3 regions of the Pseudarthrobacter sp. L1SW genome follow, and region 1 is predicted to be linked to each of the others. Evidence: riboswitches for the same ligand, from Rfam matches in the RefSeq annotation. Region 1 holds a riboswitch; each other region holds the start of a gene.
What was found. Region 1 has a riboswitch for thiamine pyrophosphate ahead of thiD (bifunctional hydroxymethylpyrimidine kinase/phosphomethylpyrimidine kinase). Riboswitches for the same ligand answer to the same signal wherever they lie in the genome.
Positions count from the first base shown of each region.

Region 2: another riboswitch for thiamine pyrophosphate. It lies ahead of KTR40_RS17625 (ECF transporter S component); the one in region 1 lies ahead of thiD (bifunctional hydroxymethylpyrimidine kinase/phosphomethylpyrimidine kinase).
Region 3: another riboswitch for thiamine pyrophosphate. It lies ahead of KTR40_RS12500 (FAD-dependent oxidoreductase); the one in region 1 lies ahead of thiD (bifunctional hydroxymethylpyrimidine kinase/phosphomethylpyrimidine kinase).

Region 1 covers NZ_CP078079.1:2,319,336-2,323,287, forward strand. The annotation lists gene rplU (50S ribosomal protein L21) at 1-251, opposite strand, end outside; gene thiD (bifunctional hydroxymethylpyrimidine kinase/phosphomethylpyrimidine kinase) at 516-2,048, opposite strand; TPP riboswitch at 2,056-2,153, opposite strand; gene KTR40_RS10690 (Rne/Rng family ribonuclease) at 2,282-3,952, opposite strand, start outside.
Region 2 covers NZ_CP078079.1:3,793,544-3,797,495, forward strand. The annotation lists gene KTR40_RS17615 (energy-coupling factor transporter transmembrane protein EcfT) at 1-240, opposite strand, end outside; gene KTR40_RS17620 (ABC transporter ATP-binding protein) at 254-1,810, opposite strand; gene KTR40_RS17625 (ECF transporter S component) at 1,810-2,433, opposite strand; TPP riboswitch at 2,499-2,639, opposite strand; gene KTR40_RS17630 (heme-degrading domain-containing protein) at 2,725-3,267, shown strand; gene KTR40_RS17635 (DUF4383 domain-containing protein) at 3,351-3,902, shown strand.
Region 3 covers NZ_CP078079.1:2,721,305-2,725,256, forward strand. The annotation lists gene KTR40_RS12485 (hypothetical protein) at 1-15, shown strand, start outside; gene KTR40_RS12490 (thiazole synthase) at 108-923, opposite strand; gene thiS (sulfur carrier protein ThiS) at 929-1,165, opposite strand; gene KTR40_RS12500 (FAD-dependent oxidoreductase) at 1,162-2,514, opposite strand; TPP riboswitch at 2,509-2,626, opposite strand; gene thiE (thiamine phosphate synthase) at 2,654-3,409, shown strand; gene KTR40_RS12510 (RNB domain-containing ribonuclease) at 3,486-3,952, shown strand, end outside.

The DNA of each region.
Region 1 (3,952 bases):
TTGTAACCGGTCTTGTTCTTGAACTTCTGGATGACAATCTTAGGACCACGGAGGTCCTGGAGGATTTCAGCCGTAACGGTTACCTTGGCCAGGTCAGCAGCGGCCGAGGTGACCTTGTCACCGTCAACCAGGAGCAGTGCGGGCAGCTGAATGGTGCTGCCAGCTCCACCGGCGACGCGGTTCAGGGTAACGAAGTCTCCAACGGAAACCTTCTCTTGGCGGCCGCCTGCGCGGACAATCGCGTACACCACTTGGGAACTCACTTCTCTCGACGTTTATTACAAATTTGCGTGCGGAACCTGGCTCAATTCTTGGCTGGGCTCTCGCTGTGCCTCAACGCCGTGGGGTCATAACCCAAGTGTTGGCGTAAGCACCGAAGATCTAGAATACGCTAATTTTGCCTTCGGCCGCAAATGAGGCTGGTTCCGGCGGGTTGTCTGTGATAGGTACCACAGGACATTCCCTACTGCCGGACCGCGCCCCACCATAGTACCGGCGCGGCAGCTGTCCGGCCGTCACGAATGAAGGCGCGGCGCGTCGAAAAATTCAACTTCCAGGCGGCAGGAGTGCCTGAACGCCGTGGCCATGGCGGCCTTTTCATGGTCGGCAGCCGCGCGCCCTGCCCGGTCCACGATGGCAACGGCCGTCCGAGTTGCCTCGGCAAAGCCTTCATCGGCGTAGGTGCGGAGCCAGTCGGCGTAGGGGTGGCCGGCTGGTTCGCCGGCCGCCATGAACCTGGCGTGCAGCGTTTTGCCGGCCTCGGCATACAGCCAGAAGCAGGGCAGGACCGCTGCCGCCAGCACGGCATAGCTGCCCGACGCCGATGCCGCCAGCAGGTGGTCCACGTAGGACTTTGTCACGGGCCCCGGTTCGGACTGGACCTCGCGGGATGCCAGCCAGGAGCGGTGCAGTTCGGATTCGACTTCCAGGCACTGCTGGGCGGAGCGTGCCCAGAAGAGCTGTTCCGCTTCGGTCGGGGCGAGGGCGCTGGCGCGCGCAAGCACCCGTGAATAGCCGTTGAGGTAGATGGCGTCCTGGGCCAGATAGTAGGCGAACTGGTCCTCGGCCAGGCCACCGGAGGCAAGGTCCTCGATGAACGCCAGGGCATAGATGGCTTCCAGGTGCTTCTCCGCTTCAGTCCGCAGTTGCCCGGCGAAGCTTCCCTCGGCCGGCGCCTGCAGGTGGTGGAAATGGTGGACGGGCCCGTTGCCTGATCCCACGGCCAGCCGGCCCGATGTTTCCAGCGCACCCGCCAGCCAGGGCTTGACCTCTCGGAGGGCGGCCTCCCAGTCCCCCAGCCGCGGCTTGACGGTGGCCATGGCCGAGGAGAGCGAACAGCCGGTGCCGTGGCTGTTCCGCGTTGCCACCCGCTTCCCCTGAACCACCACCACTTCCTGGCTCAGCCTGCCGCTGGTATCGACCAGGGCATCGGGGCACTGGTCCCCCGCCAGGTGGCCGCCCTTTACCAGCACGGTTGCCCCTGTGGCTGCGGAGAGCCGGCGGCCCTGTTCCACCGCACCTTCCCAGCTCTCCTGCACAGGCCCGCCAACCAGCATGGCAAGCTCTGCCAGGTTGGGGGTGATGAGGTGGGCCAGGGGCAACAGGTCGCGGAGGGCCGCCTCTGCAGACTCCTGGAGGAGCCGGTCGCCGCTGGTGGCCACCATGACCGGGTCAAGGACCACGACGCCGGGACGCACCTTTTCGAGCCATGCCCGGACAGCGTGGACCACGGCGGCGTCGCCCAGCATGCCGATCTTCACGGCATCGATGCTGATGTCATCGCTGATTGCGTCGAGTTGCTGGGTGAGGAAGGCCACCGGCGGAACGTGGACGGCACGCACTCCGCAGGTGTTCTGCGCGGTAAGTGCCGTAATGACGGCCATCCCGTAGCCTCCGTGTGCAGCGATGCTCTTCAGGTCTGCCTGGATGCCGGCGCCGCCGGAAGGGTCAGAGCCGGCGATGGACAGGACCCGGGGTACCTCCCGGCCCGGACCCGGCTGGGCGGCAGGACGGGTTTCGGGAGCTTCCTGCAGGATGGCAGTGGGCATTGCAAGGGTGGTGGACAAGAGACATCCCTTCGCCGGTGCTAACCGGACAGGTTCAACGGGTGTGGATCTCAGCCGGCCCTCTGCGCGGCACCCCGTGTCGATTCACCAGCCTAGCTTTTTTGCCGTGCGGAGGGTGAAGGTGACGCGGCGGCGTTTACAGGCTTAAATACCGGATGCCCGGCCGTCCACGGGTGGTGGGCGGCCGGGCATCCGGGCGTTTCGTGTGCAGTGGCTTAGAGCTCCGAAGCGGGAACCCCAACACCCAGGATGATGGGCTCCTCCGCGGGCTTGCCGTTGCCTTGCCCGGTGGCACCTGCCTGGTCGGCTTCCGGCGCTTTTGCAGAATGTGAGTGCCCTGCCGCCGCAGCGGGGACATTCTCGCGGTGCTGGACGGAGGTCTCGTTGGCCGCACCCTGGGCACGGCTGGCGCTGCGGTTGCGGCGTGCCCGGCGCGGGCGGGACTGTTCCAGGGTGTGGTCGGAATAGTCCTTCTCCGGCACGGCAGGGGCAGCCTGGGGCTGCTCAGGCCCGGCCTGTGGAACAACCGCCTGCGGAGCCTCGGCCTGCGCAGCCCGGACCTGCTCCGGTTCCCGCTGCTCCAGTTCCTGCTCCCGCCGTCCGGGCTGCTCAGCCTTTTCTTCGGCAGCAGGCTCACCAAGGTGGGCGAAGGCTTCGGCGAGCCGGTCAAGCGTCAGGGCCGGCTTCGGCTGCTGCTCCTCCGCGTGCTCCACGAAGGGCAGGGCAACTTTCTCCCCGCCAAAGGTGAGGACGGCAGCGGGCCTGGAGGCGTCGCCGTCGTGCTTCTCCGGCTCTGCCGGCGCCGCGGGCTGGGCCTGCGGAGCCTGCCTTGCCGCGGCTACCTCGTCGTCGTGCAGGTGGGCGGCGTGTGCTGCCGCAGCGATGTTGGCCAGGGCAAGCCTGGTGGCTTCCGCCTTGGCGTGCCGCTCGGCGTCCGTGGGGTCGGGGTGGACGGTGTGCACGTGGACGGCTGCCGCGGGAGCAGCGTCCACCTGCTGGCCGCCGCGGCCGCGGCGCCGTTTCCGGTCAGGACGGACGCCGGGCTGGGTGCTGTCCCCACGCTGGGCCTCGGTGCGGTGGCTTTCGTTCCGGACGTCCGGGCGGGAGTCCGAGCGCTGCACATGGTGCTCCGCGGCCACAATATTGGCCCGGCGGTGCTCCACGGGGTCATCGTGGGTCACTACGCCGCGGCCGGCGCAGGCCTCGCACTGCTCGCCAAAGACTTCAAGGAGCCCGGTGCCCATCCGCTTGCGGGTCATCTGCACCAGGCCAAGGGACGTGACTTCGGCAACCTGGTGCTTGGTGCGGTCGCGGCCCAGGCACTCCACCATACGGCGGAGCACGAGGTCGCGGTTGGACTCGAGGACCATGTCGATGAAGTCGATGACGATGATGCCGCCGATGTCCCGCAGGCGGAGCTGGCGGACCACTTCCTCCGCGGCTTCCAGGTTGTTCTTGGTCACGGTCTCTTCGAGGTTGCCGCCGCTGCCGGTGAACTTGCCGGTGTTGACGTCCACCACGGTCATGGCCTCGGTGCGGTCAATCACCAGCGAGCCGCCGGAGGGCAGGAAGACCTTCCGTTCCAGTGCCTTGTGGATCTGTTCGTCGATCCGCCATGCGCTGAAGATGTCCTGGTCCTTGGTCCACTTCTCGAGGCGCCCCACCAGATCCGGGGCAACATACGTGACGTAGGCCTCGATGGTGTCCCAGGCTTCCTCGCCGGAGACGATCAGCTTGGAGAAGTCCTCGTTGAAGACGTCGCGGACCACCTTAATGGTGAGGTCCGGTTCGCCGTAGAGCAGCTCCGGGGCGAGGATCTTGGTGGACTTCGACTGGCTTTCGATGCCCTCCCACTGGGCCCGCAGCCGGTTGATGTCGTGGGTGAG
Region 2 (3,952 bases), 1.5 Mb from region 1:
GCTCCAGCCCCCCACGGCGGCCGCGAGGATCAGCGGCCAGCCGCGCTGCCACAGCAGCGCGGGCGTCAGGCCGGCCAGCGGAAACAGCAGGAACTCAAAGGCCAGCGCCACCGATGCGGACACCCAGTCGATGGAGAGCGCAAGCACGGCAGTAATGAGGAAGACGGCGGTGAACTTGCTGAGGGGATTGGCCCGGGCCAGCAGCGCGTTGTTGCCGCGCAGGTTCAGCTCCTGCCTCATGGCGCCTCCCGCCTCATGGTGCCACCGGTTCCGGTGCGGCCATCCGCAGTTCCGTTCCACCCAGGGCGGCCGTGAATTCGGCATCGTGCGTCACGGAGACCACGGCGGTGCCGGCATCCAGCAGTTCGGACAGGAACGATGCCAGCTCCGCCCACGTGTTGGCGTCCTGGCCGAAGGTCGGCTCGTCCAGTACCAGCACCTGGGGATGCGCCGCCAGGACCGTTGCTACGGACAACCGCCGCTTCTCCCCGCCCGAAAGCGTGTAGGGGTTGGCATCCACAAGGTGGGTGAGCCGCAGCCGCTCCAGCAGTTCATCCACCCGCTCCTCCCCGTGGCCCAAGTGCCGGGGACCGAACAGCAGCTCGTCCAGCACCTTCCCGGTGACGAACTGGTGCTCGGGTTCCTGGAACACGGTGCCGATCCGCTCGATGAGCTGCTCGGCCTTCCACTTCCAGGGATCAATTCCGGCACCGCGGCTCAGGTCCACCGTGGCCGACACCCTTCCGGCCACGGACTCCAGGAGTCCGGCAATGGTCAGGGCAAACGTGGACTTCCCGGCCCCGTTCGGCCCTGTGACCGCCAAGGCCTGCCCGGCCCGGACCTGCGAGGTGATGCCTGCCTGCACCGGCACCGGGGGTACCTTCCGGAAGCCGCTGCGGCGCACCCGTTCACGGGACACCGCCAACTCCTCGGCAGCGAGCAGGAGGGCGCCCGTCCCGGGGGCTGGATCAGCCGCACGCAGCCGGGTCTCCGGAACATAGCCGGGCACCCACACCCCGGCAGCAATCAGCATGCTCCGGGCTTCCCTGAGCACCTGGTCCGGCGGGCCATCCAGCAGCACGGCGTCATTCGAATCGGTGCCTGGCTGCAGCACCACGATCCGGTCCACCAGGTCCTTCCACACGGACACGCGGTGTTCCACCACCACCAGCGTGGCGCCGGTTTTGTCCAGGCACCGCGCCACGGCGTCGCGGACCTCCAGCACGCCGGCAGGGTCCAGGTTGGCGGTGGGCTCGTCCAGCAGGATCAGGCCGGGACGCATGGCAAGGATGCCCGCCAGCGCCAGCCGCTGTTTCTGCCCGCCGGAGAGCACCGACGTGGGGTGGTCCAGCGGAAGGTGTGAAAGTCCGACGTCGTCCAGCGCCTCGTGCACGCGGGTCCAGATGGCGTCGCGGGGCACGGCGAGGTTCTCGGCGCCGAAGGCGGCGTCGTCGCCCACACGGGACAGGACCACCTGTGTTTCGGGGTCCTGCTGCATCAGGCCGGCCCGCCCCCGCTGCTCGCGGGGGGCGGCCCCGTCAACCAGCAGCGAACCCGACTCGTCGGAATCTCCTGCCGCGCCGCCGTCGTCGTTCACATCCCCCAGCACCCCCGCCAAAGCATGCAGGAGGGTGGACTTGCCGGCCCCGGAAGGCCCCAGGAGCAGCACGCGCTCCCCGGGGCGGATGTCCAGGTCCAGGGCATGGACTGCCGGCTTGGCGCGCCCGGCATGCCGCCAGCCCCAGCCCCTGGCTGTGACGGCGGCGGGACGCACTGCAGTGGAGGCGCCCTGGCGGGAAGGTGCGGACATCAGGAGAAGACGGGCTCCGTAGCTGCCTTCCGCGACGCGAAGGAGCTCAGGACCCCGGTCCTGGCCAGGCCGCGGGTGGCGATCCAGGACAGGGCGCCGGCGATGATGGCTCCGGAGATGGCGGTGAAGACGATGTACGCCAGCTTATCCCCGCCGGAGTAGGCGATGTTCCAGCCCCACGGAGCGAAGGAGTCGTTCAGGCCGCAAAAGAGGCCTGCGGCGGCACCGGCCAGCAGTGCCACAGGCAGGTTGAACTTCCGGTAGACGAAGATCGCGAAAATGATTTCCGCGCCCAGCCCCTGCACGAAGCCGGAGAACAGCACCGAAGCACCGTACTGGGACCCCATGAGCAGCTCGCCGGTGGCCGCAACCGTCTCACAGAACAGAGCAGCGCCCGGCTTGCGGATGATGAGCATGCCCAGAACTGCCGGAATCATCCAGCCGCCGGCAATCAGCCCCGTCAGGGGCGGGTAGACGGCGTTCATGGGCCCTGATACTGCGGCCGCGCCCTGGGACCAGGCCCAGAAAATGACGCCGCCGGCGATGGCGATCAGGGCCGCCACCACGATGTCCACGACGCGCCAGGACTTGCTGGTGGTCTTCTTGACTGCTGTTGTTGCCATGTAATCCTCCTGGGAAACAGGAGGGGAAAGTGGACACGCCTGCCGGCACTGCTGCCGCTGCGCGCACTTCGAGAAGCTCGACTCCCTTACGCCGGTACTAACCGGATCAGGTTCGAGGGTCTGCGGCTGTCCGCACTCTCAGCGCCCACCTGCGGATCCTGGCATGGCCAGTGATGCCCGACGGCGGCGCTCCCCTGTCGTTTGAATGTTGCTTTTGGTTGAAATGACTTGCTGCAATTGCCCTGTTGGGCGTTGTCCAGTTTATACCGCAGGAGAGGTAGATTGTGGGCCATGACTGCCAATCCGCCGGATGTGACCGGATATGATCCCGATTCCGATGCTGCACAGCCGGAGGGCTCGCTGGAGGAATTGATCGCCCGGATTGAAGGCGAGGTCCGCGAACTGCAGTTTCCCGGATTCTCCCTTGACGATTCCCTGAACCTGGGGCTGCTCCTCGTGGAGCTGGGCAAGGAGCGCGGGCTGCCCATCGCGATTGACATCACCAAGGGTGAGCAGGTGCTGTTCCATGTGGCCCTGCCCGGTGCGACGCCGGACAACGAGCACTGGATCCGGGCCAAGCAGCGCACAGCCGCCCGGTACGAGATCCCTTCCTTGCTGGTGGGGCTCCGCGGACGGCTTCGCGGTGGCCGGATCGAGGACCAGGGATGGTTCGACGAGAGCCGGTACGCGGCGCACGGCGGCTCCTTCCCGCTGTACGTCACCGGCGTCGGGGCCGTGGCCACCGTTACGGTTTCGGGTCTTCCCCAGGTGCAGGACCACAACCTGGTGGTCGAAGCCCTGCGCGAAATCCTCCACTCCGCGGGAGCGGACTGACCCTCACAAATACAAAGGCTGCTTAGCATTTATTAGTAATCATGCTTACTATGTTGTCTCCCGGGTTTTGAGGAGGACAGGATATGGCAGCCAGCACCCGCCTGACGGGCCCCCGGACACGCCTGCAAAAAGCCGCTCTCGGAACGGGCTCGGTTTTCGTCCTGTTCGGCATCCTGGGCTTCATCCCGGGCATCACCTCCAACTACGGCTCGCTCGGCTTCGCCGGACCCGGCTCGGGGGCGCTGCTGCTGGGCATTTTCCAGGTCTCCGCACTCCTGAATGCGGTCCACCTGCTGTTCGGGATTGCAGGGGTCCTGATGGCGCGGACGCATCCGCAAGCCAGGAACTTCCTCATCTACGGCGGCGTTGCCTACCTGTTCCTGTGGTTGTACGGCTTCCTGTCGGATGACACCACGCCGGCCAACTTCCTCCCCGCAAACAACGCGGACAACTGGCTGCATTTGGCCCTCGGCCTGGCCATGATTGGGCTGGCCATCGCGTTGGCGGCCCGAGGCCCCGCCGTCGCGGCGGGTGCTGCCGGCAGCGACGGCAACGATCCACGCAGCGGCAGCAGCAACGCCAACAGCACCAGCAGTGCCGCCAACTCCTCCCCGAACGGCCCACGCGGCCAGTGAATGCCATCTGCCAGCCCGGCCCTCGGCGACGACGTACGGGACCGGCATCA
Region 3 (3,952 bases), 400 kb from region 1:
ATCCTCCGCGCGTAGGGCCCGCGCAAGGCAGCCGGCAGCAGCTTAGGCAGCGGTGGCCGCTCCCCGTAAGGGGTAGCGGCCACCGCTGTTTTGTTTTCAGCCAACTGTCAGAGGAACTCGGCCCGGCCTTCCATGGCGGAGGATGCCAGCGCGTGTTCGCGGCGGGGTATGCGGCCGGCCGCCCTGGCAAGCCTGCCGGCCACGACGGCGTGCTTGAAGGCAGCGCCCATCATGGCCGGGTTCTGCGCCCGGGTCACCGCCGTGGCCAGGAGCACGGCATCACATCCCAGCTCCATCGCGAGGGCGGCGTCGGACGCGGTGCCGATGCCCGCGTCCAGCACCACCGGAACCGAGGCCCGGGACACGATGAGCTCGATGTTGTGCGGGTTGAGGATGCCCAGCCCGGTGCCAATCGGCGAGCCGAGCGGCATCACCGCGGTGGCTCCCAGGTTCTCGAGCCGAAGCGCCAGGACGGGATCGTCATTGGTATACGCGAAAACCTTAAAGCCCCGGTTGACCAGCTGTTCAGTGGCATCCACGAGTTCCACGGCATCCGGCAGGAGGGTGTGTTCGTCAGCGATGACTTCGAGCTTCACCCAGTCGGTTTCCAGGGCCTCCCGGGCGAGCTCCGCGGTGAGGACAGCTTCCCGGGCAGTGAAGCACCCCGCCGTGTTGGGCAGGACCCTGATGCCGTGGTCCAGGAGCAGCTGGAAGAGGGAGCCAGCCTCCTGGGGTGAATAGCGCCGCATGGCCACCGTGGTGAGGGAGGTGCCGGAGGCCAGGAGCGCGGCGCCAAGGCCGTCGAGGCTGGGCGCGCCGCCGGTGCCCATGATGAGCCGGGACGCCAGCGCGACGCCGTCGATCACCAGGGGGTCAAGAAGGTACGCCGGGGTGCCAGTAGGGGTGGTGCGGGTTTCCGTCATGCTGGTCAGCCTCCCTGTACTGCCGTGACAAGTTCGACGTCGTCACCCTCGGTGAGTGCCGTGGCGAACCACTGGCTCCGGGGCACCACCTGGGCGTTGCGCGCCACGGCGACGCCCAGTTTCCGGCCGTCGGTGGCATGGCCGTCCGCTGCCAGTGCGCGGCCGGTGACCTCGCTGACGAGCGTGGTGATGGACGCGCCGTCAGCCACTGTGTGTCCTGCTCCGTTCAGGGTGATGTTCATGCTGTCTCCTTGCGGTTGGATGGGGTGGCCGCTTCGGCAGGCCGGAGGGCGCCGCCGGAAAAGCGGCCAGGATTGAAGGGGGCCCAGCGGGGGTCCTCCCTGCCGTCCAGCAGGTCCCGGCAGATCACGGCCGCTGCCGGGGTCAGGAGGACACCGTGGCGGAAGAATCCGGTGGCGACGATGAGCCCTTCCACGTGGCCTGGCCCTGCAGGGCCGTCCGCTGCACCACTGGAGTACCGGGCCGCCGCACCGGGCACGGGGACCCGCCCGAGCAGCGGGGCGTTGTCAGGAGTGCCCGGCCGGGCCCGGGCCGTACACTCCAGCAACTCAAGTTCGGCAACCGCAGGCACCAGGACCTGGGCATCGCGGAGCAGTTGGTAGACGCCGCCAGCAGACACTGCGCTGGTCCCGCTGTCCTGCCCCAGGGCGTCCTCACGCTGCGTAGCCCCGATCACCACCGTGCCGTCCTGCCGAGGGACGATGTATACAGGAATCCCGCGGACCAGTCCGCGGATGGTGGCCGTCAGCAAGGGCTGGAGGTGGGCGGGGACGGCGAGCCGGAGGATGTCCCCGTGGACCGGCCGCAGCGGCAGGTGCAGGTTTTCCGGCAGCCCGGTGAGGGCCGCGGCGTGCAGTCCGTTGGCCACCACGGTCTCCCTGGCCACCACCGTTCCCCCGCTCTCCAGCATGACCCCGGCAACGGCTCCGTCCTCCCAGAGAAGGCCGGCTGCGCGGTCCGGCACGGCGAAGCCATCCGTGGCTCCGGCCACGAAGCTTCCGCCGCTCCCGGCTCCGCGGGCGTGCCGGGCCAGGACACGGCGGAGGCAGGCCACCAGCAGCCTTGGATCCACCTGGTGGTCCCCAGGCGTATCCAGCGCCGAGGCAATGCCCGGGTTCAACAATGGCTCCCGGCGCCGGGCTTCACGGATGGTGAGGGGCTCAACCGTCAGCCCGTTGGCCTGCTGCACCCCGCGCAGATCCAGCAGGGCCTGCCTGTCGGCGGCGTCGGCACCTACGGCGAGGGTCGGCGTCGTAAGATACCCGGGATCCGACCCGGCAGCCGCCGTGAGGTCCGCCGCAAATCCCGGCCAGCGCCCGGAGGCTTCAAGCATGAGTTCCAGGAGGTCCTCCTCCTGGTAGTGCAGCTCGCTCACCGGGGCAAGCATCCCTGCAGCCGCCCAGCTGGCACCGGAGCCGGGGGCGTCATCGATGACCACCACTGAACGTCCGGACCGCCTTGCCTCCCAGGCGATGCCGTGGCCGATGACTCCCCCACCGATGACCGCAACGTCGGCCTTCACTGCGGAGCCGGGCCCACGCCGGTACGGCGCTTCGGGCGCATTGGCCATGGTTGTCTCCTTCCCTACGCCGGTACTAGCCGGATCAGGTCAAGCGGTCGGCTCTAACGCCCTCTCAGCCCGGCGCTTTGTGACAGCTGCCGCGGCTCCCGCAGTACGAGGCCAGTGTAGAGGAACTAGGCTGGCACCCATGAATGTGTCCCACCCCCCTGCCGCTGCATCCCCGATCCCAGGCACCGACGCCTTTGTCAACGCCGAAGGCAGTTCCGGGGTGCAGTCCGCGCGCCTCTACCTCTGCACGGACGCGCGCCGGGAACAGGGCGATTTCGGGCAGTTCGTCGATGCCGCCTTCCAGGGCGGGGTGGACATCATCCAGCTGCGGGACAAGTCCATCGAAGCGGCCGAGGAGCTTGAGCTCCTGGCCGTCCTCAAGGAATCGGCGGTGCGGCACGGCCGGCTATGGGCGGTGAATGACAGGGCGGACATCGCAGTGCTGTCCGGAGCCCCGGTGTTCCACATCGGCCAAAAGGACCTGCCCCTCAAGGCGGCGCGGACACTGTTGAACGGCAATGCGGCCATCGGCCTGTCCAGCCACAGCCCGGAGCAGGTGGACGCCGCCCTGGCGGCCGCCGCCGGCCCCTCGGCACTGGACTACTTCTGCGTGGGGCCGCTCTGGGCAACGCCCACCAAGCCCGGCCGGGCCGCCGTCGGGCTGGACCTGGTGAGGTACGCCGCCGCAGCTGTTGCGGGGGCGGAAGGGCAGGAGGACAAGCCCGACGGCGGGGTGCCCTGGTTCGCGATCGGCGGCATCGACCACTCCAACGTCGGAGAGGTGGTGGAAGCGGGTGCACGCCGGATCGTGGTGGTCCGGGCCATCACGGAGGCTGACGATCCGGCTGCGGCCGCCGCTTCCCTCCTGGCCGCGCTGGACGCCGCCCGCCCCTAACCCGGCTCCGGAACTGCCCTGCCTCACCGGGCCCCTTCCGTGCATTATTGGCGAAATTCGGGCTACGCTGATTTTCGTGTCACATCATCGGTTGGCCCCCAATGTCCACGAGCACACCAACGCCCTCGAAGCGGCGCTGGGTGCACTCCGGAGTGAGCTTGAGCTGCCGGGCGCCTACCCTGATGATGCCGTGAAGGACGCCGAGGCGGCGGTGGCCGCATTGCGGCTGCCCTCCCATGACCTGACGTCCGTTGAATTCATCACCATCGATCCGGCGTCGTCCACCGACCTCGACCAGGCGCTGTTCATCGAGCGGGACGGCAGCGGCTACCACGTTCTCTACGCCATAGCCGACGTGCCGGCATTTGTTGCCCCGGGGGGTCCGCTGGATGTTGAGACTCGGCGCCGGGGGCAGACTTTTTACACACCGGACGGCCGCATCCCGCTGCATCCGGAAATCATCAGCGAGGGGGCGGGAAGCCTCCTGCCGGGCCAGGTCTGTTCCGCGTTTGTGTGGGACTTCCGCCTTGACGGCAACGCGGA